DNA from 2 places in the Bradyrhizobium sp. SUTN9-2 genome. Region 1 is predicted to be linked to the other one. Evidence: riboswitches for the same ligand, from Rfam matches in the RefSeq annotation. Region 1 holds a riboswitch; the other holds the start of a gene.
What was found. A riboswitch is a leader RNA that binds a small molecule or an ion and turns the genes downstream of it on or off. The one in region 1 is predicted to bind cobalamin.

Region 1 (11,833 bases):
GCAGAGCACATTCGGCGCAATTGTCGATATCCAACAGGTGACGCTCAAAGGAAGGCGGTCTTCGGCAACTTGAAAGAGCCAATACGACGATCTGGCTCACTGAGGCCGCGCGTTCCGACGATAAGTTCGAGAATTGCATCGGGATGGATAACCTCTCAGTTTGATGTCGATGGCATCCAAACAGCTGTCGTGGATCAAAAGGACTGACTGACAAATGAAGCTTATACCTTGATATACATTGTGCAGCGGCTTCTGGCGTGTGATGTCGAAATTCACCAAATCTCCGCGCACCATGGAAAAGCAGCTGTGTCGTCCGTAGAAGTACATCAGCACATCATCTCACTTCTTAAGAAGCCGAATCCAGTCATCCTGGATATCGGCTGCAATGACGGGACTGATACGCAAAAGTTCCTAGAACTCTGCCCGCAACCCCAGCTCTACTGCTTTGAGCCGGACCCCAGAGCGATCGCGCGCTTCAAGAAGAAGCTCGGCCCATCCCTCAATAGGGTGAAGCTGTTTGAAATAGCCATCAGTGATCGAAACGGGACGATCGACTTCTACCCCAGCAATGCAGATGGCGATGCAAAGGATTGGGACCTATCCGGTTCAATACGCCGTCCGAAGAACCATCTTACCGAGTACGATTGGGTCCGGTTTGATCATCCTGTCTCGGTTGAAACACGGCGGCTGGACGACTGGTGCAGCGAAGCTAAGCTGGACGGAGTCGATTTTATTTGGATGGACGTTCAGGGAGCCGAAGCCGACGTTATCGCCGGCGGTATGCGGACGTTCAGCAACACGCGTTTCATCTACACCGAGTATAGTGACCGCGAGCTCTACGAAGGGCAGTTGTCATTGCAAGCCATTCTTAACTTATTGCCATCCTTTGAAGTGGCGGCTCACTATCCGCGCGCAGTGGAAGGTGATGTATTGCTCAAAAATGCGCGCGCCTAGCGGCTCATATCGAGCGTCTCATTCATGACCTGACCAGCGGACTCCGTGCTGGCCACAGCTGCACAACGGTGATCGTCAAGCGGCTATCGTGAGCTGGACAGGCAGTGCGGTTTGTCCATTGGGCCGGCGTGCATGTCGACCGACCCATTGGGAGCGGCCAGCGCCATGGCGGTGCTGGGGTCCACGCGGCCCGGAGGAAGGCAGGCCGTGCGGCTACCGTGGCGATCGAACCGTAGCAGCACGGGCTCGCGCGCTCTTGGCGCCGCTACGTCGGACCCGCTCGACCGACACTCGCCAGGATCTAATGCCGATCACGCCGAATCTGATCGCGCGGCTTCACCGGCGCAGCCAAAACTAGGTCCGGCTTGCCGATATCACTCCATCCTAAACGCATAGGGCTCGCTGTATTGGCTGCCGCCATGGAACTCATCAGCCGCAAGATAGCCGGCCGGGCGAAGCGCGACCTCATGAAGGCCGAAGCGTCTTTTCCGCGCCGTCGTTGCCAATTCGCCAGCAGCGGGCAAGAGTGGATTGATCGACTTTCCGATCGGGCGTATACAGTACGCGCAGGCTAAGGTCGCACGGCCGCTGCCAGCGCTTGCGTGCCCGCATCGATGAGCCGCAAGGGTGAATGCTAGGATAATGCGCCATTGAGAGCTTCTTCCGCACCGTGCGCCACAAACGGCAAGTAGGCAATCGGTGCGAGAGTCCCGCTAGCGCGTGATTTGGAGAGTTCGTGAGTTGAACCGCGAGCCGTTTCGCATAAGTTCAGGTGTATCCTGCTCGGTAACGTCGATGATTGAGGGGCTAAGAGGCTATAAGGACTCGTATGTTTGGACAACGAACGGGTAGTCCAGGATATGTAGCGGGATCCTTTGCCCTGCGGTGTCTTTGTTCAAATTGAAACAAGGGGCCACGCCCTCAGCGGCAGGCCACTCATCGCGCAAGTTCAGTAATCCGTTGGCGTGGCGTGTGGCTTGCCCGTGCGTGACCAACTTTATGGAAAGCCCGGCTGTATTGCACTTCCCAGAAGGGCGCGGCCAGCGCTCTGGAGCGTTCCCTCGTTTAAAGCTGCGTGCTGGGCAACCACGAAGCTGTCGCACATGGCCCGTGCTAGATTACTGGCGTTATAGAGCGCCTCAGTTCCAGCCAGACCGCTGGCAATTCTGCAGACCTCAGCGCCCTGCCGCGCGGCGTTCGTCGCCGCGAGCCGCATTAGCGTCGTGGTGCCAAGATTTACCTCACCCTTGAGCGCTTCCTTCCACAGCTCCTCGGTGGCGTCGTAAAAGAAAGAACGAGCGGAACGTAGCATCGCTTCGGCTTTGGCGATTTCAAGCTGCACATAGCCGCGCTCAGCCATCACGGGCGCTCCAGTGATCGAGGCACGGGTTGCGGCCATGGCGATCACCTCGTCTATTGCAGAACGCGCAATCCCGATGCCAACAATCGCATGCGCCTGCGCGGCGAAGGCGACGGATGGATAACAATAGAGCGGCCCATCAAGTGTCGGCGGACCGCCGCGGATCAACGTCCATTCCTCTGGCACAATGACGTCGCTGACGACGACGTCGTGGCTTCCGGTGCCTTGCAGTCCGATGACGTCCCAATTGGGCCGAATTGTCACCTTCTCGGCCGGCATCACCGCTACACGCGGAAGATCACCGCTCGGATCGTCTTCCAACGTGATACCAACTCCTATCAAATCCGCCTCTGGCGAGCCGCTAGCGAATGGCCACACGCCGTTCACGATAAGTCCCTTGGCGCATCGCTTAGCGGGTTGGAGTGGGAAAAGCGCACCCGCCAACACCACGTCAGGTCCATTGGCGTACACTTTGCGAAGCGTGTCGTCCGGAAGAGCAGCGAGGTAGCGAGCTCCATCCCCGAAGCTGGCGACCCAACCGGCGGAGCCGTCGGCCTCGGAAATGCGCTCCACCAGCCGACAAAAATCGGCCGGCGTTCGCTCCTCGCCGCCGAATCGCTTGGCAGCCATAGCCCGATAGACGCCGACGCGTCTGAAACTGTCGATGATTTCTTTTGGAATCTTCTGCGTGCGGCTAAACTCGTTGCGACGCGCACGGATCTCGACGAGTAGCGGCGACAGATTAGCCCAGGTCGCAGCCGCGGCGTGGGTTCTGGAAGTCACCGTTTCTGGTGGAGCGTTCATAGATCATCCTCCGTGTCTTGAGCCGGTCATCGCCGCGCGTCATTCATATGGGCGCCGCATGGCAAGGCCAGGTGATTTGGCCCCGCTGGACGGCGTTCTCAAAGCAGTCGCACTTGATATCGAGTCCATGAGATCGGACACGGTAGCTTCCCAAACTTGTGCGGCCGGACGCCTGACCGAGATATAGCTGTCGCCCTGCCATTGGGGCTGACCGGCAAAGCAGCCGATAGGCTGCGGCGGGATCGATCCGCGTTTGTCGAACTGAATCTCCGGCGGTCGATCGGGGCATGCGGTGCATGTCGTTTCCACATGAACGTGTGGTCACACTTGTGACAGGCCGGGTCGAACCACGTTTGGAATTCTTGAGTTGTGCTTGGGAGAGCGCCCAAGCCTGCGGTCTCTTGCCCGTCTTCCCAGCAATTGACGTGCCATCAAGCATAGCTGCCGGCTTTGTCTGAACTGCGCGAGATCACTCCGCCGTGCCGTGCCAGCGCAATGCTCTTGCGCTCCGGTTTGCTTTTAGGCACAAGATGTCCTTAACAGGCCGCGAAGAAAACCACAGAGGCGGACCGCGACCGCCACCAACCCGGTTCAACGTTCCTGCTTAAGCTTAAGTCCGGCTCCGGTCTCCTGAGGTTTACCAACAGCCCAAATGTGCTGCTCCTGCGACTGCTGGTGAGCGCTTGCTTAGAAGCAGAGTTCAAGAACGCAGGTGTTCGTGAAACGCACGGCGGCTCCGGACGCAATTGCACGATCAACTCCGCGTTCGAGGTGACTGCAAGAGTGGTCCGCTCATGCGAGCGAAGACGAAGCGTTACGAACAGGTTTCGGTGGCTTTCCGGGCTTGCCAGCGACAGAGGAGTCTGGCCACGTTCTGACATACCGAACGCAAGTTCGAGCACATTCCTGACTGGCCGACCCTCTTGCGGCCGGTGGCGCCTCTTTCTTCGGCGATCTACCAATGCTTGCAGCCTTCCGAGCTTGCCAAATTCGTGCGACAACTATGCGCGCACCACGAGCTTTGTGACAGACCAGGCACGACACGTTTTGAAGCTAGTGCTCTGTTCCCACTAAGCGAATCCGTGCTTGAAGGGCCTGATTGTGGAAGCGCGGTTACCAGATGCTCTCCGGCCTGTAGGCGCGGTGCGCGCGCTGAAACATGGCTGTTGTCGCACCGAATTGACCTGCGCAGATAGAACAAGAAACCTGCTAAGTCTCGCCGCGACTTAGAACCTACCAGCCCCCGCGTAAAGGCGACGCACTTTGTAAGCTTCGAGTTTCTTCTCGTGCCGAGCTCGTCATGGAGGACGGCGAACGAGACCATCTAGCGAATGATTGATGCGCGGCTGGTTTTCCGATGGTCCCGGTCACCAAATGGCTCATGCAGGAGGGCTGTCTGGTACGGATACAGGTAGCATGTTGCTTTACAGCCCGGCCGGGCAGTCATGCTGGTTGTTCTGTGTGATCCCTCAGCCCTGGCTGAGCTCGGTTATAAAAGCATGACCGAGGATGCATTACCCAATCGGAGACGAGAAGCTCTCGGGATCGTCGCGTGCTCTGGAGTTCAGAGCCTGCAATGCTTCGCATTGCAATCTGCTACCCGAACCACCTCCATTGGGTTGGCGGCTCAATCAGGAGGCATGAATGCTGCCGGACGCGCTATGTGTGTTTCTTGTTGCTGGCCGCGCGTTGCCAACATGAGTGCGTAAAACACGAGAAGAATTAAGAGGCCGCGCATATCTAGGAGTCCTGAAGCGATGACAATTGTAGAGCGGATAGTATCCGGGCGTATTTGTGGTAGACGTTGGACCAACAATATTGCGCGGATCTGAAGCGATGTATCAGGCGGCAGACGATTGCCGGGAGCGTGAAGGCGCTAGCATCAGCTCACGATATCGACCTTGCCGGTGTCGATCCGATACAGGCCCCCGACGACCTTCAGTCGGTTCTGCTCGACTGCGCCGTTCAGAATTGGACCTGTCCGATTTCAATTTGTTGACGTTATCGATCACATTTTGTCGGGTTGCTTGGGCGATCCCGTCGCCGGCTTGGTCGCGAGATGCTTTCACTGCAGGAGAAAGTGCAGTTACCAGGGATAAAATGTGCCCCGGCGGCCGCTTATCTTCATGGAGCGACTTGATCGTGGCGTCTATCGCACCGCAATGATCGTGGCCAAGTACGAGGATCAGCGGCGTGTTGAGTATGGCAACCGCGTATTCCATACTGGCGAGCGTATCATCGTTAGCGAAGTTACCGGCCACGCGGCAGACAAACAGATCACCTAATCCGCTGTCGAAGACAAGTTCGGGGACCACGCGGGAGTCGGCGCAGCTCAGAACCGCTGCATATGGATTTTGTCCTTCAACCAAGACCGGCCGCTCGCGGCTGAAATTGTCGGCTCGTGGTGCGCCCTGGACATAACGATCGTTCCCCTTCAGCAACCGATTCAGGGCAGCATCTGGCGAGAGCAGGTTGTTTGGCTTGGGCGGGCCTTTTGCTTCCTTCGCATCGACAATCTTACTGCCGAACCGCAGGAAAACTGTCGAAACAGCGAACAGCAACAGTGACCGGCGCGAACGCGCGTGCCTGGTTAAATGGTGCATGTCTTGAGAATGGGCTGCTTTCATGTGTCGCCTCATCGCACGGCCTTACGCCACCCGGTGGCGTCGGCTTCCGCTTCGCTGCAGAGCCAGCGTCCACCGCGCGTCTTCGTCATGTCGAGTTGTTCGTAACCGGGTTGCCCTGGCAGGTAGTAAATGCGCTCGCCTCTGCGCTCGACAGTGCCTTTTATCAGGCACTCGGGCGACGGCGGTTCCGATAGCAAGACGGATCCAAGCAGAACTTCCTGAGCGTCGACCGGAACCGACGTCGCGCCCACGATAATCGTGCCCCGATTGCGGCGAGGCCAGTCCCAGGGCGCGATGAATGCGCCGGACCACAGTCCCGCATTGGCTGTGCTCGCCACCAACTCATAGACAATGTAGCTATGGTGAGATGCACCAGCCGATAGCGCCAAGCCTGAGCGTACCATCCAGGCGTTTACATCCTCGCCTTCGATGAAGCAGCTGCCGAGGGCTCGCCGATACTCATCGACTCTTTCGGTATGGCAATCCCACGTTCGCCCATTCGAATGCTTGATGAGCTCGTCGCGAACAGCTACGCCGCAGGCCCATTTCCGGCCCTGTGCGTCGAGGCAAATCTGATCCGTCTCAGGAGCTTCGATGCCTGAGAGCCGGACGTTTGTTTTCTCGATCTCGATCGTATTGCCATCGAGGATGCGCGGAGCACCGCTGAGTGTCACGGCGAAAACCGGAGATGTGATGAGAGCGATCAATACGAACATACTTCCGGGGTGCTTCATCCCGACAATAACCTTTCGCTCCTGATCCATGTTCACGCACGATCCGGTGCCGATACATTCGATTGCTCGACCGCAGATGTCCGTTCGGCTTTCGATGTGTGCTTTATGAGAGCCTGGCGTGAGTTCGAAGCTACGACCTGACGCTGCGTAAGGATCAAGAGATTTGTTTCCGTGTGCGTGCGGCGGTATCTTTCGATCATCGACGCCTCTCTTACCCTGAACGCGCTGTACCCTCTGCACCTGAGGAGGAGATCCTCGTGGCGCCGAACTCGAGATGCCAGACAAACCCGAGCCTTGGAAGGCTGTGCTACCTCTTTGCAAAAGTGAGGACCATGAAGCGTCGGTGCTTGCGGCGGAGTCAGGCTTGGAGGAGCAACCTTGCGATGGTTGATGACGACTTCCATCAGCAAACCGGACAGTTCCGACGAGGGCGATGAATTCGCCCCAAAAGTCGTGTCACGAAAAAGATCCTCAAAAATGATCTGGTCTGACTCGCTCTGGCCTGTGTAGGCAAAGTACGCGACGGAGTTCAGCCTCAATGCTCGCCGCATAGATGAAGCGTTCTTTCGAGAAAATCGCGGAAATCCGGTACCTTCTCACGCCGAGCCATATGATCGTTGCTACCAATCGCACTGTGGCATTTGGCTCCTCCGCGCTGCACCATAGGTCGTTGGTGCTACCGCCCATCCATTTGCACAAGAACTGAATTGTTTATGACTCAGGCAGCGCTACGGGCGGCCGCTATTGGTCGTGACGGTTCCTGCGATCTCGAGTGGCTTACCCAGGAACGCTAGCATCAGCGCCCGTTTGCTCCAGGAATTGGAACGGCTGCGATATGGAGCCGCGCTTTGCCGTGGATGCTCCGGGCGTGCGCAAGCTGCCCACGTGTTCGGACAATCGCGAGTGCCATCCTGATGCAATTCAGTGTGAGGGTTCAGTCCACAATACGCGTTTGCCCATGGCGCACGCGGGGCGAATAGCTCTGGTACGGTTTAGCCGACTCAAGCTACACATCATTCTTCAGCACCTCACTAATAATGGGAATGACATGGTCGCAGTCGTTCGGGAAGTATCGGTCTCATCTTAAGCGCTTGAAGTAGATGGTCAGCTCAGAGCGGAATTCGCAACCAAAGACGGTGCCACGGCAGGTGGAGCAGAACTAAAGAAGCGGTTTCCCAAGCTTAGAATCCGGGTCTATGACGTGCAGACAAATCAGTGCGAGGAAATCTAGAGCCGAGTCAGTGGCGCTCGACGTTCTGCGTACAGCTCCGGAGCTTCCCGGCCTGCGACTCGGAAATGGGCAGGCGCTCAGCGGGTATGCCGGGCTTGCTACCAGTGTAACTTCCTCGCCCATTTCGTCTCGGCATCGGTTCCTAGGGCCGGGTCAAAGTCGCTACGCTCACGCTCCTGCGCACGTCACGCAGTCACGCGACGTGCGGAGCACACACGCCGAATCGGCCCGGGCCCGAGGCATCCCCCAGCGCTCTAGCGAAGAATGCATGAGAGCTGGTGCCCGCACAACTTGGTTGCTCTCACTGGGTGGAGTGCAGGCGGGCAAACCACATCTCGCAAACTAGTGCGCCGCTGAGCTCGACACCTGGCGGAAAAGCGCCATCGTGCTGCTCGACCTTTCGTGAGGCGGGCCGAAATGCTGCAAGAAGGGCAGGCGCACTGTTGCGGAGCCGTAAACATCACAACTGCAGACCGCGTATGTCTTGCAGGTGGTACGAGGCGTTCGACCGTACGGCAGCTGCGGTCCGATGTTGCTTTGCGCGACCGTCTACTAAGGCCTTCGGTCTCCTAAGTCTTCCTCTTCCTTTGGCTCGGTGCGTTGGAACCAGGATCCCGGAGGAAATTTAGCGATCCGCTTGGCAAAGGAGGATTGTGGCTCCCAATCTTGGCCTTCGCTCTTCTCGAAAGTGATGACCCCGTTGTGTGTAAAATAACGTGGTCCTTGGAGATCGCAATTCACCAAGAGCAGAATACGCCACAGATCGCCTTTCTCGTTCGGCTTGTCATTCCGCTTCGGTAAGTAGTCTACCCCAACAGGTTCAATGATAGTGCAGCGGCCTTGCCCTAGAAGATCGCCGAGCCGGCCTTGCGGCGTAGTCACAAAGTTGAAGTTAGTCGGATCATGCAGAAAGCGAAGATTTGCGTTCCTTTCACCATCTGCGACTTCTCTGGCGATCAACGAGAGCGCTAGGGCGCGCCAGCCCAATTCCATGGGCTTCGCATAGGTTGACGCCAGTTCAGTCGTGCCGTCGAGCGCAACTTTCCAGGTGATAGCGTACTGTTCGTCTGATTTGTTGTCTCGGTGCCTGGTCCATGAAACGAAAACATAGTCGTTTTCGCCAAGTTCAACGACGCCCCACATCTGAGGGACGAACTGTGCCACCTTCGAGACATTGGAGATAATTTGTTCTACCGTCTCACCATCTTGCGCTCGCCAAGTTGACTTGAGTCTTTCGACAACTGGGATGTCGCTTGCGCGAATACTGTTGCTCATGGTCGCCGGCCAGGCTAGGCAGATTAGAAGTCCGCTCAGGCAACGCCATAGCGCGGGTCTTCCCGACATTCTCTTCATAACCCTCGGCCTATCGCGTTTCATCCGTACATCTTTCAAAGCGGGCCAACCTCGAACCTGCTAGGAGCGAGCGAGCCCAAGAAGTTTACGGAAACGCGTCGGGGCACCCGCGGCTATCCCGTGCGGGCAGGCGCTCCCCTCTATGTCACGCGCCGCTAACTTCCCTACCCAGCGACAGCGTCAATTGGCTGAGCTGGACATGCCCAGCGGGAGAGACTGGGCATGTTCGAGGGGCTTGCATTCTTCGTGCCAGGCAGCAGGCGGAGATTTGCACGGGTGTTATGTCATTCTTGTCGACTTTCCGACCTGCGCACGTTCGATGTTTCCATTCAGTGTATCGGCCGTAGCTTGTGCATCCTTGTCCCGCACTCGATAGTTTGCGGAAGAGGTAAACGCCTCGATGCCAAGTGCCTAATGAGAATCGGCAGTGCGTTTGCCGTCCTTGAACCGTGTGGTTCGCTGTCGTTGCCGTCGGCATTCGATCTACATGATGGCTGGGGACACGAAGCCGACTTAATCGACAAACTTTGAAGCGTGGCTGGCACGCAAATCAACCTGCTCGCCGCGTATGTTTCTAGATTGCGCCGGTTGCCTTGACGTATTCAATGCGGATCCTCTAGTTGAGAAAATAGCTGGCCAGCCGACGTGCTGGGCGAACCGCTGGAAATCGGAAGCCGCATCGAATGCATTCTGCTCGAAACGGCGGTAATTCTCGCCGCGCAGGCTGGTTTTGTCGGGTTCATTGATGGGGCCGCCTCGCCTCAAGGCAGCTCCGATGCTCACTCCGACATCTGGCAAGGGTACTTGCGATTGCAGCAGCTCTGTTTAGAGAATCATAGAAATGCACGGTTATTCGCCGAGTAGATGTCACAGAGTAGCTTGGCACATAATCTGAGAGGTTGACGGAAGAGTCCTCCTGCCGATAATCGAAGTCGTCGAGGTTCTCCGAATCCCACTTGATCCGGAGCTAAGAGGGAAGCCGGTGCAAATTCCGGCGCTGCCCCCGCAACTGTGAGCGGCGAGCTACTGTCCAACGATGTCACTGAAGCCCGCACGGCTTTGGGAAGGCCGACAGCAGCGATGACCAGCGAGCCAGGAGACCTGCCCCGACGATATATATTGGTCCACGGGCGGGGTGTCTCGGTGGTGCGCCAAGCAGCCGTCGCACGCGCGACTTCTTCTGCCTGCGTCCGCCATGGCCTTTGTCCCCAACAGGGGTTAAAACTATGTCTCTTCTCTCTCTTCCGGTTGCTACGCTCGGAACGCCACGCATCGGTCCAAGGCGTGAGCTCAAACTGTCTCTCGAGAGCTACTGGGCGGGAAAGATCAGCGAGCAGCAATTGCTTGAGGACGCATCCGGCCTGCGCGCCGCGAACTGGGCTCGTCAGAAATCTCTCGGCGTCACGATCATTCCGTCGAATGACTTCTCGCTGTATGATCAGGTGCTCGATACAAGTGTCATGGTTGGTGCTGTCCCGGAGATCTGCGCCTCGAAAGGAGAATACATTTCCCTCAAGACGTACTTCGCCATGGCTCGCGGATCACAATGCGACGACCAGGATGCGAGTTGCGGTCTCGGCCCACGGGGGTCTCGCGCACCCGCGCAGGAAATGACTAAGTGGTTTGATACCAACTACCACTACATGGTTCCCGAGTTTCACAAGGGACAGGCGTTCAGACTTTGCTCTCGCAAACCCATCGAGAGTATGAGGAAGCAAAGGCTCTCGGCTTTCAGACCCGCCCTGTCCTGATCGGGCCCGTCACATTCCTAAAGCTCGGCAAGAGTGCCGATAGCGCGTTCCAGCCCCTGTCCCTATTAGATAATTTGATACCGGTCTATATCGAGGTTCTGCATGAATTGGTCGAACGAGGGGCAAGTTGGGTTCAGTTTGACGAGCCCTGCCTGGTCCTTGATCTGAACGAAGCGGTACGAAAATCATTGTTACATGCCTATAACCGGTTCGCAAAGGAGGGACCGGCTATCAAGATCATGGTTGCCAGCTATTTCGGCGACCTAGGCGACAATTTGGATACCGCCTTGAGCCTCCCAGTTTCGGGTCTGCACGTTGATCTGGTTCGAGCGCCAGAGTTGTTGGATCAGATCGTCGCTGTCGGTCGAAGTGATCTCGTCACGTCGCTCGGTGTCATCGACGGCCGGAATGTGTGGCGATCCAACTTGTCGTCGCTCCGTCGGCGGTTGGAGCCCGCGATTGCGAAGCTCGGCAAGCACCGTGTACAGCTCGCTCCATCCTGCTCGCTGCTTCATGTGCCGGTCGATGTTGAACTCGAGACCGGGCTCGCGTCTGACGTCAAGAGCTGGCTTGCTTTCTCTGTTCAGAAGATGCGTGAGCTTGCGATCCTGGCGCGAGCACTCGCTGGCGACCAAAATGTCGGGCTCGCTCTTGCCGATTCGGAATGCGCTGCGACTGCCCGCTGGACTTCGCCGAAGATCCATGATGCCAATGTCGCTGCCCGGATGAGGGCGATCGACCAGACGATACGCCGGCGCACAAGCCCGTTTGCCCGTCGTTCCGAGATCCAAAGGGCACGCTTTGGACTACCTGCGTTTCCCACCACGACGATCGGATCCTTTCCGCAGACCACAGAAGTCAGAAATGCGCGGGCGGCGCATGCGCGAGGCGCGTTGAGCGACGAACAATACGATAGGTTCATCAAGGAGGAGATAGCCCGCGCCGTACGTTGGCAGGAGGACATCGGTCTTGACGTCCTCGTGCACGGCGAATTTGAGCGCAATGACATGGTGCAGTAC
Region 2 (17,571 bases), 3.1 Mb from region 1:
AGGATCTGGAACTGGAGGCTGGGCGTATCGCGCACCGAACCTGGCCGCTCCCACGGACCAAATACGGCACTTAAGCGCACACTCAGAAAATCGCCGCCAAACAGCTCGGCATGCCGCGCCGCCGACCGCTCGGAAGTGAACTTGCTGATGGCGTAGAACGAGACGGGATCGCAGGGCGTTTCCTCGTCGAGGATCTGATGACGCTTACCCGCAGCGCCATAGGCTGAGGCCGACGAGAGATTGACAACGCGGCGAACACCATGGTGGATCGCGGCTTGCAGGATCGGGATCTGGGCCATGACGTTGATCTCGAGAACGCGCGCGGGCGATGCCCGTTCGAGGTCATCGCCGGCGGTGACCGCGGCACCCAGTACGATCGCATCGCAGCCCTTTGCAATCAGGGCGTCGATGGTGTCTGTGTCGCTAATATCGCCCTGCACGGCATTTATCCGCGCGCCGTAGTCAGCCAGAGATCTTTGTGCACTCGCCGGCAACGCCGCACGATCATGCAGCGTCACCTCGTGCCCGCGCGCGAGCAGCACCTCGGCGAGATTGAGGCCGACAAACCCGGTGCCGCCGAAGATGACGATCCTCATCGCGCGCGATCCACCGTCACAGCAGCTTTGCTCCGAAATTCCGTTCGGGATCCATGTCGGCGACGAGCCGGCCGGTCGGCCTGGCCGCCTCGCCGCCGCTGCGCGCGAGGAACTTTCCGCTGCCGGCGCTCGCGAGGCACTTGTCGCCCTCGATGATCACGCGGCCGCGCGAAAGCACCGACACCGGCCAACCCTTGAGCTTGCGACCCGCGAACGGCGTGTAGCCGGCAAGGTCGTGCATCATCTCGTCGACGATGGTGACCTCGCGGTTGGGATCCCAGATCGCGATATCGGCGTCGGCACCGACGGCGATCGAGCCCTTGCGCGGATGCAGGTTGTAGATCTTTGCAGGCGCCGTTGCGGTCAGCTCGACGAATTTCTCCAGGCCCAGCCGTCCCTTCGACACCATCGCATCGAACAGCAGCGGCAGCCGCAGCTCAAGGCCCGGCAGGCCGTTGGCGACCTGCTTGAAATTCGGATTGGGGCCGGCGCGCAGCTTGCCGGTCTCGTCATAGCGATACGGCGCGTGGTCCGACGAGATGGTCTGGAGATCGCCGAGCGAGAGCGCCTGCCACAGCGCCTCCTGGTCGGCATGCGAGCGCGGCGGCGGGCTGCACATCCATTTGGCGCCTTCCGCGCCGGGCTTGTCGAGATCAGCGGCGGTCAGGAACAGGTATTGCGGACAGGTCTCGGCAAAGACCTTGAGCCCCTGCCCGCGCGAGTCGCGGATCACCTTGGCGCCTTCGGCTGTCGAGACATGGAAGATCATGATCGGCTGGTCGATCAACGCCGCCATGCCGATCAGCCGGGTGAAGGCCTCGGCTTCCGACACGCGGGCGTGGCTGACGGCGTGGTATTTCGGCATGGTGTAGCCGCGCGAAAGCAGCCGCTTCACCATCCAGGCGATGATGCCGTGGTTCTCGGCATGGGCGCACAGCATCGCACCGGACTGGCGCGCCGCGAGCAGGATGTCGAGCAGCGGCTCGTCGTCGACCTTGAGGCGTTCATACGTCATGAAGATCTTGATCGAGGCGTGGCCCTGCTTCACCAGCGCGGGAATGTGTTCCTCGACCGTCTCCTTGGTCGCGTCCGCAATGATCATGTGAAAGGCGTAGTCGATCACCGCACCCTTCTTAGCCAGGGCGTGATAGTCCGCGACGACCTCAGGCAGCTTCATGCCGACATGTTGAGCTGCGAACGGAATCACCGTGGTGGTGCCGCCGAAGGCGGCGGAGACGGTGGCGCTCTCGAACGTATCGGCATTCATGATGCCGGCGGCCGACAGCTGCTCGATATGGGCATGGCTGTCGACCCCACCGGGCAGCACCAGCTTGCCGCGCGCGTCGATCTCGCGCTTTGCGGGCGGAAGCCCGCGGCCGATGGCCGCAATGGTCTCGCCGGAGATGGCGACGTCGGCCTCGAAGACGTCTGTGGTGGTGGCGACGCGGCCGCCGCGGATGATCAGGTCGTAAGCGGGTTCAGTCATGAGGCACTCCGTGATAGGCTCAAGGCACGTTCGCTAAATCTCGCAGGAAGATCATCATGTCCCGGCCGCGCATTCTCGTCATCAACCCGAACTCCAACCACAAGGTCACGCAGGGGCTGGAGGATGCGTTGAAGCCGCTCGATTTCGAGGGCGGGCCGGAAGTGGTCTGCCAGACGCTGGCCGAAGGTCCGTTCGGCATTGAAAGCCAGGCGGACGCAGACAGCGTTGCGATCCCACTGCGAAAGCTGGTCGAAAGCGACAACAGCTCGGCCGCCTTCGTCATCGCCTGCTACAGCGATCCCGGGCTGCAAGTTTGCCGGGAAGGCACCGACCGCCCCGTGTTCGGCATCGCCGAGTGCGGCGTGCTGACGGCGCTTTCCCGCGCGGAGACTTTTGGCGTCATCGCGATCGCCCAGCGTTCGATCCCGCGTCACATGCGCTATCTCAGGCAGATGGGCCTGACCGACCGCTTCTCCGGCGAGCGGCCGCTGAACATGAGCGTCGCCGAAACCGCTTCGGGCGAAGGTACGCTCGCCAAGATGATCGAGGTCGGCCGCGCGCTGCGCGACGAGGACGGTGCCCGCGCCGTCGTGATGGGCTGCGCCGGCATGGCGCGCCATCGCCGCGCGCTGGAAGACGCGCTGCGGATTCCCGTCATCGACCCGACGCAGGCGGCCGTTACCATGGCGCTGGGTACGGTGCAGTTCTCGGCTCACTAGGCGTCCTTCAGCTCTTTGGCACCCTGGCGCGCGAGCCATTGCGCATGGCTCTCGCGGACAAGGGCAAACGTATCCCGCTGAGTGGTGTAGAGATTGCCGAACATGCGGCCAATCGGCCGGTAAGCGTCGAGATCGACATACATGTTGGCGCTATCGACCAGCCCCTCGCGGGCGTGAACCCGCAAGACCTCGCCGACCAGGAGCTCGCGATCGGGCGAGAAGGTCATCACGACATGGCGCCGGCATTCCAGCGCGAAGGGCGCCGCGGCGAGACGCGGCGCCTTCACGTCGACGGAGGGAAGCGTCGCCAGGCCCGTCGCGGCGACCTCGCTGTCTCCGGAGGGGAAATCGACCGCGCAGTCGTTCATTGCGACCGACAGCGCCTCGTCCACCATGTGCACCACGAACTCGCCGTCGCGATGGATGTTGCGGGTGGTGTCCTTCGGCGAGTGATCCGGCTTGTGCTGCAGGCCGAGCACGATCAGCGCGGGACTTTCGGAGAACACGTTGAAGAAGCTGAAGGGGGCGGCATTCACCGTGCCGTTCTCATCCAGCGTGGTCACCAGCGCGATCGGCCGCGGCACCACCACGCCACACAGCAGCTTGTAGCGATCGCGCGGATCGAGCTCACGCAAGGAAATGCCTTTGTCGGCCATCGGCGTCACGTCTCCGGCGGCGGCACCGCGCCGGTCTGGCTGGTGATCAGGCCGTAATGCTCGATGCGGCGATGCCGGGCGAAATCGAAGATCGTGGTCTTGCCGAAGACCGTCGCATCGAGGTCGCAGGCGTGGACAAGAACCTCGTCGTCCTCGCTCTTGGCCTCGGCGACGATCTCGCCATTGGGATCGACGATCAAGCTGCCGCCGAACAGCGGGTGGCCATCCTCATTTCCGGCCTTGGCGACCGCGACCACCCAGGTCGCGTTCTGATAGGCGCCGGCCTGCACCGAGAGGCGGTTGTGGAACAGGCGCTTCTCGACGCCCTCCTCGCTCTTCTCGGCATTCACTGACGGCGTATTGTAGCCGATCAGCACCATTTCGACGCCCTGCAGGCCCATGACGCGATAGGTCTCGGGCCAGCGGCGGTCGTTGCAGATCGCCATGCCGATGATGCCGCCGAGCTCGCGCCAGACCTTGAAGCCGAGATCGCCCGGCTCGAAATAGCGCTTCTCCAGGTGCTGGTGCGAGCGCTTGCTGTCGTATTCCACATGGCCAGGCAGATGCACCTTGCGGTATTTGCCGACGATCCTGCCGGACTTGTCGGTCAGGATCGCGGTGTTGAAGTGGTGGCCATCGGGCGTCAGCTCGGCATAGCCGAAATTCATCGCGATCCCGTGCTGGGCCGCACGCTCGAACAGCGGCCTGGTCGCCGCGTTCGGCATTTCGCGCTCGAACCAGATGTCGAACTCGGCGCGGTCCTCGACGTACCAGCGCGGGAAGAACGTCGTCAGCGCCAGCTCGGGATAGACGATCAGGTCGGCACCCTTGCTCTTGGCTTCGTCCATCAGCGCGATCATGCGCTTGACCACGACCTCGCGGCTGTCGGCTTTCTGAATCGGGCCCATCTGGGCGGCGGCGACATTGACGATGCGCATCAGCGAGTTCCTGGTGATGTCTGAGGGGAAGCGTCGGCTTGCAGGATCTTCCGCGGCGCCGAGCATAACTCGGCTCCGTGCCGATATTCCAGCCAAGCAGCTTTCATGCCGTCCGCCCCCATTCGGCATCCTGCAACAGCCGCCAGTTGATCTTGTTGCTGGCGGTGCGCGGCAGCGACTCGACGAAGACGACGGCGCGCGGCGCCTTGTAGCTCGCCATCGCGCTGCGCGCCCAGCCGACGATGTCGCCCTCCGACGTCGTCGCGCGCGCGGCGTCATCGAGCACCACCAGCGCCTTGACGGTCTCACCGCGATAGCCGTCCGGCGCTGAAACGATGCAGCATTCCCGGATGGCGCGGTTCTGGTACATCGCCGCCTCGACCTCGGCCGGCCACACCTTGAAGCCGCTGACATTGATCATGCGCTTGAGGCGGTCGACGGCGAAGAAATAGCCGTCGGCATCGCGATAGCCGAGATCGCCCGTGCGCAGGAACCGCTTGCCGTCGCGTTCGATGAAGGCTTCGGCATCCGCCTCCGGCCTGTTCCAGTAACCCTGCAGCACCTGCGGCCCGTGCACGATGATCTCGCCGACGACATTGTCGTCGAGCTCGATCAGGCTCTCGGGATCGATCACCCTGGCGTCGGTCTCGTGCACGGCGATGCCGAGGCACTGCCGCTTCGGCGCCGCCATCGGATTGAGGTGCGTCGGAGACATCGTCTCGGTCATGCCGTAGCCCTCGACGAAATCGAGCCCAAACCGCCCCTTCAGCCGTTCCGCGACGGCGGTCGGCATCGCCGCGCCGCCGCCGGTCAGCACCTTGAGCTTCGCAAAACATTTGTCGCGGAAGCTGGCGCTGGCGAGCACATCCACGATCATGGTCGGCGCAGCGTTCCAGAACGTGACGCCATAGGTCTCGAACAAATCCGGCAGCAGATCCTTGTCCCAACGCGCCATCAGCAGCAGCGTGGCGCCGGCGACGATGGCCGCATTCATTGAGCCCTGCATGCCCGCGACATGGAACAGCGGCATGAAGCCGGTCATCACGTCGCTGCCATTGAGCCCATACCAGCGCGCTTGCAACACGGCGGTGAACAGCGCGCTGCGATGGGTGTGCATGCACGCCTTGGGCTTACCCGTCGTGCCGGACGTGTAGGGCAGGATCATGAGATCGTCCGGCCCCGCCTCCATCGCACCCGGCTGCAGGCCCTGCACTATCGCGGGCGACCACGAATACCAGCCCGGCGATGAAGGCGGCTCCAACGGCGCCTCGGTCACGCATGATGGCAGTGTGTAGGGCGTCGCGGCTGGAACTTCGTCGCGGTACTGCGCGACAATCGCATGCGTAATCGCCTCGCCCACCAGCGGTGCAAACACATCGCTTAGCTCGCTGCCGATGATTGCAACCCTGGCGCCGCTGTCCGCGGCGAGATACGCGATCTCGGCGGTCTTGTTCATGGGATTGACCGGCACGATCACGGCGTTCGCCCGCATCGTCGCATAGTAAGCGATGACGTATTGCGGCGAATTCTGCAGCGCGATCATGACGCGGTCGCCGCGCTTCACGCCGCAAACGCCTTGCAGAAAGCCGGCCATGGCATCGACCCGGTCGCGCAGCTCGGCGTAGCTCAGGCTCGCCCCGTAGAACATTGTGGCCGGATGCGTTGGCCGTTCACCTGCAGCGCACGCCAGCGCGTCGTAGAGCGTCCCCTCCGGCATCGCGAGATGCCACGGCTCATCCGCCGGCCAGGCCGGCGAACGACGAGGTGCTGCGTGGTCCGCGATCACCCGTGCTCCTTATCGGCAATTTCGAGGCCGTGGTCGAGCGCGTCCAGAAGCTGGTTAGCCTCCCACTCGGAAATCACCAGCGGTGGTGCCAGGAACAGCGAGGTCTGCTCGCCGCTGGTCCCGATCACGGCGCCGGCTTCCAGCGCGCGCTCCGCGACCCGCGAGGCGATCGGCACCTCGGTGGTGTCGGCGTGCCAGGCCCGCCAGTCCGGGCCGTGCAGCTCCACCGTCCAGTGCAGCCCCTGCCCAGCCACGCGCTGCACGCTCGGATGCTTTTGCGCGATTGCGAGGAGGCGGCGGGTGAACAGCTTCTCCAGACTTTGCACGTGGTCCAGAATCTTGTCCTCACTGACGACCTTCAGATAGGCGCTGACGGCCGCCATGCTGATCGGATGGCCACGCAGCGTGCCGTAGTTCTGCCAGCTCGTGCCCTTCAGCCGCTCGACGATATCTTTGGACACCACGACAGCGGCCACGGCCGCCGCGCCGCCGCCGAGCGACTTTCCGAGCGTCACGATATCGGGCCGGCTCTGCGCGCCCTGGAACGCGAACCAGCGGCCCGCGCGGCCGGCGCCCGTGACGACCTCGTCCGCGATCCAGTAAGAGCCGGCCTGCCGGGCGCAGCGCGCGACCTCGTCCTGATAGGCCCCGTCGTAATAGATGCCGCCTTGGGTGTAGTCGATGATCGTCGCGGCCGTATCCGAGAGCAGGCGCAGGGCGTCCGCGAGATATTCGCTGGGCGGGGTGTTGTTGGCCGGCGCGCCATAGATCGCCCCATCCGGCGCCGGCAGGATCCGCACCGGCGCCATCGGTGCCGGCAGCTTCGAGCCGCCGGCGTGCACGGCGAGTCCGCCGTGCCATTGCGGCTGCACCGTCATGCTGCGCGACAGCCCGGTGATGCCGTGATAGGCGCGCTCGCGCGTTGCCAGCGCCGAGCGCTGCGTCAGCGCCTGGCAGAGCGACAGCGCCATGTCATTGGCCTCGCTGCCGCTGATGCAGAAGCGCACCGCGCCGACCCAGTCCTCTTCGCCCATGAAGGCGATAGCCATCAGATCGTCGGCGGCCTGCTCGCGGCCGACCCAGGTCCAGCCTTCGTTGACGACGGGCGTATCGGCCGCGCGGCGGATCGCCTCCACCATTGCAGGATGGCGATGGCCGAGACCGCCGCCGGTATTGCTGCCGTCGATCAGCTTGCGGCCATCCGCAAGATGAAAGTAGACGCCCTCGCCGCCGACCACGGCCATCGGCGCGGCCTCGCCCGCATTCAGCCCGGTTCGCAACAATCTGCTCATCGCCACTGCCTCACTCCGCCGGAACGGCGCCGTAGCCACCGCCACCGCACATCTCGATCGTGACGAGATCGCCTTGCTGCAACACCAGGTTCGACTTGCCGTCGATGGCGACGTCGGCGCCCTGCCGGACCAGCGAGATGCGGCAGGCCTTGCCCGATTCGCCGCCCTGCATGCCCCACGGCGCCATCACCATGCGTTCGACGCAGGTGGTCAGGTGCATCGAGGGCGCCAGGATGCGGTAGGTGCGGACTGAGCCGTCACCGCCGCGATGCGCGCCCGCGCCGCCGGAATTCCGGCGGATGGCCTGCTGCTCGAGCCGGATCGCGTAGTTCGCCTCGATCACCTCGACCGGCGTGTTCGAGGTGTTGGACAGATGCACGCGGGTCGCGGACGTGCCGGCCCGATCGTGCCGCGCGCCTTCGCCACCGCCATGGACTTCATAGAGCATCTTCCACGACCCGTTCGGCCGCGGCTCGGCGAAAAACAGCACGCCCGCGGTGGTCGCCCCGCCCGCCGACAGGCGCTCGGGGATCGTGTCCTGCATGGCACGGAAAATCGCATCGACGATGCGCATGGAGGTCTCGTGATTGCCGGCCGCGACCGATGCGGTCCAGCCGGGCTCGAGGATCGAACCCGGGCGCGTGATGATGGTCAGCGGCCGCAGTGCGCCGGCATTCTGCTGCATGTCGCGTCCGCTCATGATGCGCGCGGCATAGGCGACCGCCGAGCGCGCCATGAACGGCGTCGTGTTGCAGAAATTGGAGACGCGGTCGCAGCTTCCGGAGAGATCGAAGGTCGCTTCATCCCCGCGAATGGTGATCTTCACATGGATCCGCGCCGGCGCATTGTTCGCGCTGCCGTCGTCGAGATAATCCTCGCCCTCGTAGACGCCATCCGGCAGATCGCGCAGCGCTTCCCGCATCTCAATTTCGGAGAGGTCGTGGAGGCGCGACTGCGCCGCCATGAAGACGGCTTTGCCATGCTCGCGGCAGAGCTCGACGATGCGCTTCTCGCCGGCCTTGGTCGCCGCGATCTGGGCAAGAAGGTCGCCCTCGCAGGATTCGGCATCGCGGACATTGGCCTTGAGCAGCTGCACGATCGGCGTGTTGAGGCCGGCTGCGGTTGCGATCAGTACCGGCGGAATCCGCATCGCCTCCTGGAACGTATCGACCGCCTTGGCGAAATAGCTGCCGGGCCAGGTGCCGCCGATGTCGGGCCAATGCGCGAGGCTGACTGCAAAGGCGACGATCTCGCCGTCGAAGAAGACGGGACGCACGACCTTGACGTCGTTGAGATGATTGCCGCCGAGCGCGCCAACATTGTAGATCACGACGTCGCCGTCGTTCAGGCCATCGCGCGGCATCACCTTCAACAGTTCGGGGATGGTGTAGGCCATCGCGCCGAGGTGGATCGGGATGTCGCGGCCCTGCCCGACCAGGCCGCCGTGACCGTCGGTGATCGCGGAAGAGAGGTCGCCGGCCTCGCGCAAGAGCGGCGAGCGCGCCGAGCGCGTCATGACGAGGCTCATCTCCTCGGCCGCGGCGGAGAGCCCGTGCCTGATGACCTCGACGACGAACGGATCGAGCTTCATGCCGCCCTCCGCGTCAGGAACAAATTGCCTGATGTATCGGGCTTTGCCTGCCAGCCCGGCGGCACCACCACTGTCGACCAGGCGTCTTCGATGATGGCGGGACCATTGATGGTCTCGGTGAGCGAGGCGCGGTCGACGATCTCGGTTGCGATATCGTGGAAGCCGTCGAACGAGCAGGTGCGCGTGCTCATAGACACTGCCCTCGCCGCAGTCGCCGGCCGGCTGACAATTGTCGTCGACGGGCGACGCGCCTGCACCCGCACCGATTCGATGACGCAGGGCTCGCCGGTCGCATAGCCGAACAGCTCATGATGCCGCGTCAGGAAGTCCTGCTTCAGCCTGGCGACGTCGAGCGGCAGCGTGAAGGATACCGGAATGGCGTCGTTCTGCGCCGCGTAGCGCATCAAGGCCACCGGCTCGACCTGGATCTCGGCCTTCGCAACATTGTTGGCGAGAAGCGGCGCCGAGGCATCGGCAATCAGGGCCTCGATCCGTTCCGAGGCGCGGGCGAGATCGATGCCGTCGAGGGCGGCGCGAAGGGTCTGCTGCTGCAGGAAGCTGAAATCGGCGGTGAGGCAGCCCAGCGCCGAGAATGCGCTCGAGGCACTGGGCACGACCACCTCCGCAATGCCGTAGAGACTGGCAAGGCCCGCGGCATGCATCGGGCCGCCGCCGCCGAAGGCCAGTAGCGTGCAATCGCGCCCGTCGATGCCGCGCTCGACCGTGACGCGGCGGAGCGCGCGGGCCATGGTCGCGTTCGCGACCTTGATGATGCCGAGCGCCGTCTCCGTCAGGCTCAGCCCGAGCGCGCGGGCAATCGGCGCGATGACGCGCTTTGCGGCCGCGATGTCGATGCCGATGCGGTCGCCAAGCTTGGTCTCAGGATTGAGATAGCCGAGCACCGCATTGGCATCGGTGATGGTCGGCTCCGTGCCGCCACGGCCATAGCAGGCCGGGCCCGGCTCGGAGCCGGCGCTCTCCGGCCCGACCGTCAGCCCGCCGGGACCGTTGCGCACGATCGATCCACCGCCGGCGCCGATCGAATGCACCGCGAGCATCGGCTGGCGCAGCGGCTTGTCGCCGAGCATGCGGCCGTCGGTCATCTCGGCCTGGCCGTCGACGATCAGGCACACATCCGTCGTGGTGCCGCCCATGTCGAAGGTCAACATCCGCGCGCAGCCGAGCTGGCGCGCGATGCTGACCGACGCCGAGACGCCGGCCGCCGGGCCCGACATCGCCATCACCAGCGGACGCTGCTTCACCGCCGAAATCGGCACCATGGCGCCGGCGGAGTGAAACACCTGCAGGCCGGGCCCGATGGGCAGCCGCTGTTCCAGCTCGCTGAGATATTCCACCGCAATCGGCATCGCGGCGGCGTTGAACACGGTCGCCGAGGTTCGCTCATATTCGCGCGCCTCGGGGTTGACCTCGTGTGAGAGCGAGACGTGAGCGACCACATCCTTGAGCCGCTCGCCCAGCATCTTTTCATGCACCGGATTGGCATAAGCGTGAAGGAGCGCGACTGCGACGCTCTGCACGCCGGTCCCCTTCAGCCACGCCACCAGGCGTTCGACCTCCGCTTCCTCGAGCGCCTTCAGCACCCGCCCCTCATGATCGAGGCGCTCGGCGAGCCCAAAGCAGCGTTCAGGCGGCACCAGAGGCGGCGATTTCGGCGGAATGTCGAGCCGGTAGAGGTCTCGGCGGCGATAGCGCGCGATCTCGAGCACGTCGGCAAAGCCTTCGGTCGCGACCAGCGCCACCTTCGGCAGCCGGTTCTCGACGATCGCGTTGGTCACGCGCGTGGTGCCGTGGACGAAGCGCTTCACCTCGCTCTTGCGCAGGCCGACCGCCTCGATCGCCTCCAGCATCGCTTGCACCGGTGCGTCGGGGCGCGACGGCACCTTCGCAATCCGCGCTTCCGCGGAATCGCGCCGGATCGCGATGATGTCGGTGAAGGTGCCACCGATATCGGTGCCGACCTCCCAATGATTGCCGGGATCGCTCATCTGCACAATCAGCTACGCGTGACGTTCATCATCATTCCCTGTCATGCCATCACGTGCGAGCGTGCGACAGAGCGATGGCCGCGGGATAGGGTCAGAGTTGTCGCAAACCAAAGCGCTAGCAAGCCACCGGCCTTGCGCGGCGCAGCATCGGCTGCACGTTTCCGTGCAGCGCTGCTCGCGCAGAGAGCAGAAGGCCGCGAAGTCAAAATGTGCAGCGCACCCTTGGATTCTCCGAGGCAAATAGAAGCGCCCGTTGCACTGCAATCGGATCGCACAAGGCCGTTTGTCTAATTTGCAGGCGATCGGTCGGCGGTGCGGGAGATAGCACTGACCAAGAGCTATGCACGCAGGTCGGCTCAGCCTCTCTTTATTGTACGGTCGGTAAGCGAGGACATCACCGGCCGCTGGTGGATAACCCGGCGCGCCGAACGGGTCGCGCCGGGTACGGAGATTTCGCGACTGGCTATGCGCTCGCTAGCCATGCCCGCAAGCGCCGCCAACCGATGACGATGCCGGTGATGGAGAACATCAGCCCGAGCGTACAGAGCCCGACAATGAGAGCGTCACGCAGCCGCGCATGAGCCAGCAGAATCGGGAAATCAAGCGTGTGCAGCGCACTGTAAAGCCAGCGATAGGCGCGGCGCGACGGGTCCAGCCTTTGCAGCACCTTGCCATCGGCGGCATCGACATCGAACCAGAGATCGCCGCAGGTCGTCCGGTAGACAGGAGCCCCCGGAAGTGCGGATTGCGCCGGATAGCCGTCGTTGCTGGCGAGCAGGAACGGTGCGGCACAGCCGGTGCCAAGGCGCGCCGTCAGGTCGCCGATCTCCTGCCTATCCAGGTATGCCGCCTGTCCATCACGCGGCGCCTCTCTAGCCCTGATCAATGTCTGGTGGCCTAGGGCGATCCGATCGCGCCGATAGACCTTGCCGTTGAACGCGAACCATTCGATCTCGCGAGCCGAGGGGGATATTGGCTGCCGATCCAGCGTTGGAGCTTCCTTCCAATCGGGCGCGGCGTTCACCACGCCGGCCTCTGCCGGCGTCAATTGCCCGCGCGAGAACAGGCGGCCGTGATCCATCGACAGCCAGCCGCTGAAGATCCAGGTCAGCACGAACACGGTCGCGACGAGACCGATGATGTGATGCAGGGCGTGCCAGCCCCGATAGGGCGACGAGAGCTGGCGTCCCCGCATTTTCACACGCACGATTCCGAGCACCGCGCCAAGCAATGCTGCGATCAGGGCCAGCAGCGACAGCGTCCAGACCACGCGATCCCACAGCGCCCAGCTGCTGCGCAGAATTGTCGGATAGATCCAGTGCAGCACGCTGCCGGCCCAGTTCCACGCGCGCTCGCTGCGCGTCGTATCCAGGACGACTTCGCCGGTCAGCGACGAAACGTAGACCTCCGTTCCAGGGGCATCGCCGAGAGCGGCGCGAAACAAGGGGCGATGGCGATCAAAACCGTTCGGCACGCTCCATTGATCGTAATCCGACCGCGCGACGATCGCAGCGCGCACCGCCTCAAGCCCGCGCTGACGTGAATAAGCTTGCACGATGGTGAGCGCGACATCGGCTGATGTCACCGACGCGTCTCCTCCATCGGAGGCGCGAACCGCTCGCGAACCTATGGAGCCCGAGACGACGTAGACCGGTCCATCGCTCCGCTGGATCAGCCGAACACGCCTGCCATCGGCAATCCCGCTCGCCGCAACGGCGTCCGCGACCGAGATCCTCATCCCGTCGCGATCGACCGGCACAAGTCCGGCAAATCGCTCCGCTTCCGTCAGCGACGGAAACGGGACGAAGTGCATGACGATCCCGCTCGCGAACCACATCGCGAACAGCAGGCAGAATGCGATGCCGAGCCAGCGATGCGTGAGGACGATCGCGCCCATCATGCGCTCAAGGCCTCACCATTTGAACGCGGCCGATATTTCATAGGTACGCGGCGCGCCCAGGAGGATCTGGTCCGGATAGAACGGATCGCCCCAGATCGCATAGCGCTTATCAGTGATGTTGCGGACACGGAAGGTCAGGCGGGCCTGGTCGACCGCATTGAACGCCGTCTTGGGGATGTCGACGAAGGCGTAGACGTCGGCCACGGTGTAAGCCTTCATCGTCACGACGTTGGCGTCGGTGTTGTAGCGGTCGCCGACATGACGGCCGGTGATGCCAAGCTCCACCGGCCATGGTGTGAAGAAGCGATACGACGCGCCGGCATTGGCGACGATACGCGGCACGTTTGGCGGCGTGTTGCCGGAGAACGAGCCGCCGGCAAAATTGTAGTCGGCATAGCGCGCATCGACATAGGCGATGTTGCCCCACAGCCGCAGCGGCTCGATCGGGCGTATCGAGGCGGCAAGCTCGACGCCTTTCGACTCCTGTCGTCCGGCGATGTTGAGTTGCATGCCGCCGGCGGCCGCATAGACGTTCTTGCGCAGGATGTCATAGGCCGAGAACGACCACTCCGCCCGATTGTCCCAGAACAGGTGCTTGACACCGGTCTCATAGGTGCGCGCGGTGGTCAGATCGAGCGGCTGGGTGGGCGAGAGCAGGAAGATGTTGTTGGCTGCGACGTCGGCGCCGGTGGCGTATTGGCTGAAGAAGGTCAGGCCGGGAACGGCCTCCCAGGTGTAGCCGATGCGGCCCGTCACCGGCGCCCAGTCTTTCCTGAATGGGAAGCCCACCTTCTCCACACCGTTCTTGTCGGTCGAGTTGCGGTCGAGCCCGATGTGCTCGACACGAAGGCCGCCGATCAGCGCGAAGCTGCGCGTCAGCTTGAGCCTGTCCTCGAATGACAGCGCCTCGTTGTCGATGCGCGCGGTCTGCTGCTGCGTCGTGAGCAGGCCGTAGAAACCGCGGTTGGGGTCGACCAGCGAAACGGAATCGCCGGGAAAGTTTGCCGCACCGGGCCTGACGAAATCGAGATAGCTCGACGACAGCGTCGTGACCAGCCGGTTGTCGAAGCCCGCAATATTTGTATCCCAGATCAGGTCGGTGATGTTGCCGACCAGTCGCTGACTGTGGGCGACATAGAAACGCTCGCGATCGACCAGGTTCGTGGTGGAATTGAACGCCTCGATCTCGTTATTGAACCAGGTCCGTTCCGCGCCATAGCCATAGGCCTGACTTTTCAGCGTGAGGTCAGGCGCGAGCTTCAGCTCGAAGCCGCCACGCAGCCACACTTCCTGCGCCACGTTGCGGTTATCGAGAACGTTGTAATTGGTGTTGAAGGTGCGGTCGTCGATGGTGACGGCACCGAGATTCGTTCCGTTGTAATTCGAGACGTAATTGCCGGAGACGATCCCCGTCGTCGCATGCGAACCGCTGAAGGCCACCGGCACCAGCGGCGCGCCCCAATAGGCCTTCGAGCGGTCTTCACGATATTCGACCGCACCCCAGATCCTGAGGCTGTCGGAAACACGGTAGTTGAGCTGGCCGGACGTGCCGAACGTCTTGACATTGGTGTCATCGGCAAAGCCGTTGAGGGCGGAACGGCTGATGTCGAAGCGATAGTCCAGTCCCTGCACATTGGTGCTGCCGCCGGAGCCGTAATGGGCACGGAACGAATTCAGCGAGTCCCAGGAGAAATTGGCGTCGTTGCTGACAGCTCCGGTGTGCGGCTGCTTGGTGACGAAGTTGATGGCACCGCCCGCAGCGCCCTCGCCCGAAATCAGCGAGGCCGGGCCCTTGAGAAATTCCACCGCCTCCAGATTGGCGGTATCCACGATCCGCGAGGTCATGTTCTGCGGACCGATCTTGATGCCGTTGTAGAGCGTGTTGATCTGGCTGTTGGTGAAGCCGCGCATCGAGAAGGCCGAAGGTTCGGCCGGGTTGTCGCCCGAGGTGACGCCGGCGGCGCCCTGCGCCACCTCGGACACGGTGCGATGGCCCTGCTCGCGCATGGTTTCGGCCGAGATCACCTCGACCGTCGCGGGCGTCTGCCGCACCGTCAGGCCGAGCCGCGAGGCGCTTTCGGCCACGGCATTGGTGTTGAGCGGCGTCTGCACCGTCGAATCCGGCGTGACGGGTCTTGGCGCTGCGGATACAGCCGCCGGCCTGCGCGCTGCCGCGCGGCGCGCGCTCTGCGCCGTTCCTGCTGCCGGTTTGGCCGGCTTGCGGGCCTGGGCGGGCGACACCTCGATGGGCGGCAGCGGCTCTCGGGCCTGCTGCGCCAGAGCGGCAGGCGGACCAAGAGCGGCGAAGGACGTGAACGCGGCGGAAACCAGCAGGACGCGGCGCGGTCGTGCGATACGGATGGAAGACACAGGTGAAAACCTCGGTATGACGTCAGTGGCACGTCACAGCGAACGAGGTTTCACCTTCGGCCTTAGCCGTCCGATGAAGCCGAATGTCTGTACTCCCCGACCGACATCTTCGCGTGTGACCACGGCTGACGGCAGGTCTCCTGGCTCGCGGGTCGTGACCGCTTCGTCGCCTTCCCGGGACCGAGGACCCAGTGGCTCGTGACGAAGGATTCACCGCTTACAGTTGCGGGGGCAGCCGCGGCATTGGGGACATTTTCCCCGCACCGCATTCCCTTTTCATTCCCTCTCGGGAAAACCGTCGTGAGCATCTAGGATTACCACCAAGACAGAGTCAATGTGCCAGTTGCGGCGTTGGGGCCACAGCAACCAACTTCCTTGGAGATGAGCATGGAAGGCGAGACCTTCCTCTGGTTGATCAGGCATGCGGCCGTCGCGGGCGTGCCCGGGACGATCCATGCGGCCGATGCGCGGGCCGACCTCGGCGATCACGCTGCATTGGCGGCCCTGAGGCAGCTGTTGCCCGCCGATGTCGCCGGCTATGCCAGCCCGTCGCGGCGCACGGTCGAGACGGCGCGCGCCCTGGAACTCGAACCGGAGCTGATCAGCGAGTTTCGCGAGCAGGATTTCGGCGACTGGACCGGTCATCGGCATGACGAGCTCGCCGCGACCGGCGGCGAGGCCTACGCGCAGGTCTGGCGCGATCCCGCGCACGGACGGCCGCCGAACGGCGAGAGCTTTGCGGATCAGGTCGCCCGCGTCCGCCTGGGCCTGGCGCAGATTGGCGCAGGCTCCGCGGCGCTGGTCGTTCATTCCGGCACCATTCGTGCCACGCTCTGCATCGCGCTCGATCTCACACCGGACGCCGCGCTGCGCTTCGTGATAGATCCGCTGTCGCTGACCCGGATCGACCGGCTCGCGGGCGGCTGGCGTGTCGTGTCGGTCAATCAACGCATCAGCTAGGCCGATCCGGCACGTTGGCCTGCGCGAACGTCGCCATGCCGTTGTGAAGTGCGCAGGCCGAGCGCACCAGCGGCAGCGCGATCGCGGCACCCGATCCCTCGCCGAGCCTGAGATCGAGGCTGATCAGCGGCTGCACGTTCAGCGCGCGCAACACCAGCCGATGTCCCTGCTCCGCCGATTGATGCGAGGGCAACAGGAACGGCTGGCAGGACGGGTTGAGGCGCACTGCTGCCAGCGCCGCCACCGAGACGATGAAGCCGTCGAGCAACACGGGAATGCGGCGTTGCGCAGCCGCAATGATCGCCCCCGAGATCGCCGCGATCTCGAGGCCGCCGACCGCGCACAGGATCTTCTCGACCGCGGCTCCGGCGACGCCGTGGCGCGCGATCGCCGCATCAATCACCCGCGCCTTGTGCGCGCGGCCGGCCGCATCGACGCCGGTGCCGCTGCCCGCGATCTCCCCGGCGCTCACACCGAGCAGGCTCGCAGCAATCGCCGCCGACGTCGTGGTGTTGCCGATCCCCATCTCGCCGAAGATCAAGAGATCAGGCCGGCCGGCCTCGGCGCGCACCACCGCGCGCTGCCCGGCCTCGAAGGCGAAGGCCAATTCCGCCGGCGTGAGCGCGGCCTCGACACTGAAATCGCGGGTGCCGCTGCGCGGCTTGTCGGTGACGATTCCCGCGATCTGCGCCTCGGCCAGCGTGCCGGCGTCGACCACCTCGAGGCTCGAACCCAGCTCGCGCGCCAGCACCGAGATCGCGGCGCCACCGGCAGCAAAATTCGTCATCATCGCGATGGTGACGGCTTGCGGATAGGCCGACACGCCCTGCGCGACGATGCCGTGGTCGCCGGCGAAGATGATGATCGGCACCCGCGCGGCGCGTGGTTGCTCGGTGGCCTGCAGGCCCGCAAGCTCGATTGCGAGCTGCTCGAGCCGGCCGAGCGCGCCGGTCGGCTTCGTCAGTTGCGCCTGCCGCGCAATGGCCGCCTCGCGATGAACAGCGGAGACCTCGGGGCAGTTCTGGGTAACCCATTCGGGAAGCATGCTGCTCAACGCCTGCGTTTGATGATGTAGCTGTCCATGATCCAGCCGTGCCGTTCGCGTGCGTCCTGCCGCACGGCGGCAATGCGCGCGCCCAGTTCAGCCAGCGCGCCGGACATGATGATCTGATCGGGCATGCCGAGATAGGCACCCCACCAGATCTGCAGGCCTTCTGGATCCAGCGATTGGAACGCCGTGCCGCCATTGAGCATCACGACGACGGTATCGA

Region 2: it holds a riboswitch for cobalamin, as region 1 does, so the genes downstream of both, XF30_RS38255 (TonB-dependent receptor) here and XF30_RS39250 (5-methyltetrahydropteroyltriglutamate--homocysteine S-methyltransferase) in region 1, are expected to answer to the same signal.

Annotation. Positions count from the first base shown of each region.
Region 1 is NZ_LAXE01000001.1:2,565,308-2,577,140, forward strand. Features, by position in the region: gene XF30_RS11705 (FkbM family methyltransferase) at 307-954, shown strand; gene XF30_RS11710 (acyl-CoA dehydrogenase family protein) at 1,952-3,118, opposite strand; partial or broken gene XF30_RS11715 (carbonic anhydrase) at 5,001-5,745, opposite strand; gene XF30_RS11720 (thermonuclease family protein) at 5,754-6,509, opposite strand; gene XF30_RS11730 (nodulate formation efficiency C protein) at 8,263-8,985, opposite strand; gene XF30_RS38045 (hypothetical protein) at 9,577-9,846, opposite strand; cobalamin riboswitch at 9,985-10,186, shown strand; partial or broken gene XF30_RS39250 (5-methyltetrahydropteroyltriglutamate--homocysteine S-methyltransferase) at 10,290-11,212, shown strand; partial or broken gene XF30_RS39255 (5-methyltetrahydropteroyltriglutamate--homocysteine S-methyltransferase) at 11,540-11,833, shown strand, end outside.
Region 2 is NZ_LAXE01000001.1:5,647,082-5,664,652, forward strand. Features, by position in the region: gene XF30_RS26210 (NAD-dependent epimerase/dehydratase family protein) at 1-596, opposite strand, end outside; gene hydA (dihydropyrimidinase) at 613-2,082, opposite strand; gene XF30_RS26220 (aspartate/glutamate racemase family protein) at 2,139-2,801, shown strand; gene XF30_RS26225 (flavin reductase family protein) at 2,798-3,457, opposite strand; gene XF30_RS26230 (N-carbamoyl-D-amino-acid hydrolase) at 3,463-4,395, opposite strand; gene XF30_RS26235 (long-chain-fatty-acid--CoA ligase) at 4,499-6,181, opposite strand; gene XF30_RS26240 (aminotransferase class III-fold pyridoxal phosphate-dependent enzyme) at 6,178-7,473, opposite strand; gene XF30_RS26245 (hydantoinase B/oxoprolinase family protein) at 7,484-9,064, opposite strand; gene XF30_RS26250 (hydantoinase/oxoprolinase family protein) at 9,061-11,070, opposite strand; gene XF30_RS26255 (PepSY domain-containing protein) at 11,534-12,970, opposite strand; gene XF30_RS38255 (TonB-dependent receptor) at 12,983-15,340, opposite strand; cobalamin riboswitch at 15,454-15,655, opposite strand; gene XF30_RS26270 (histidine phosphatase family protein) at 15,728-16,300, shown strand; gene cobT (nicotinate-nucleotide--dimethylbenzimidazole phosphoribosyltransferase) at 16,293-17,345, opposite strand; gene cobF (precorrin-6A synthase (deacetylating)) at 17,351-17,571, opposite strand, start outside.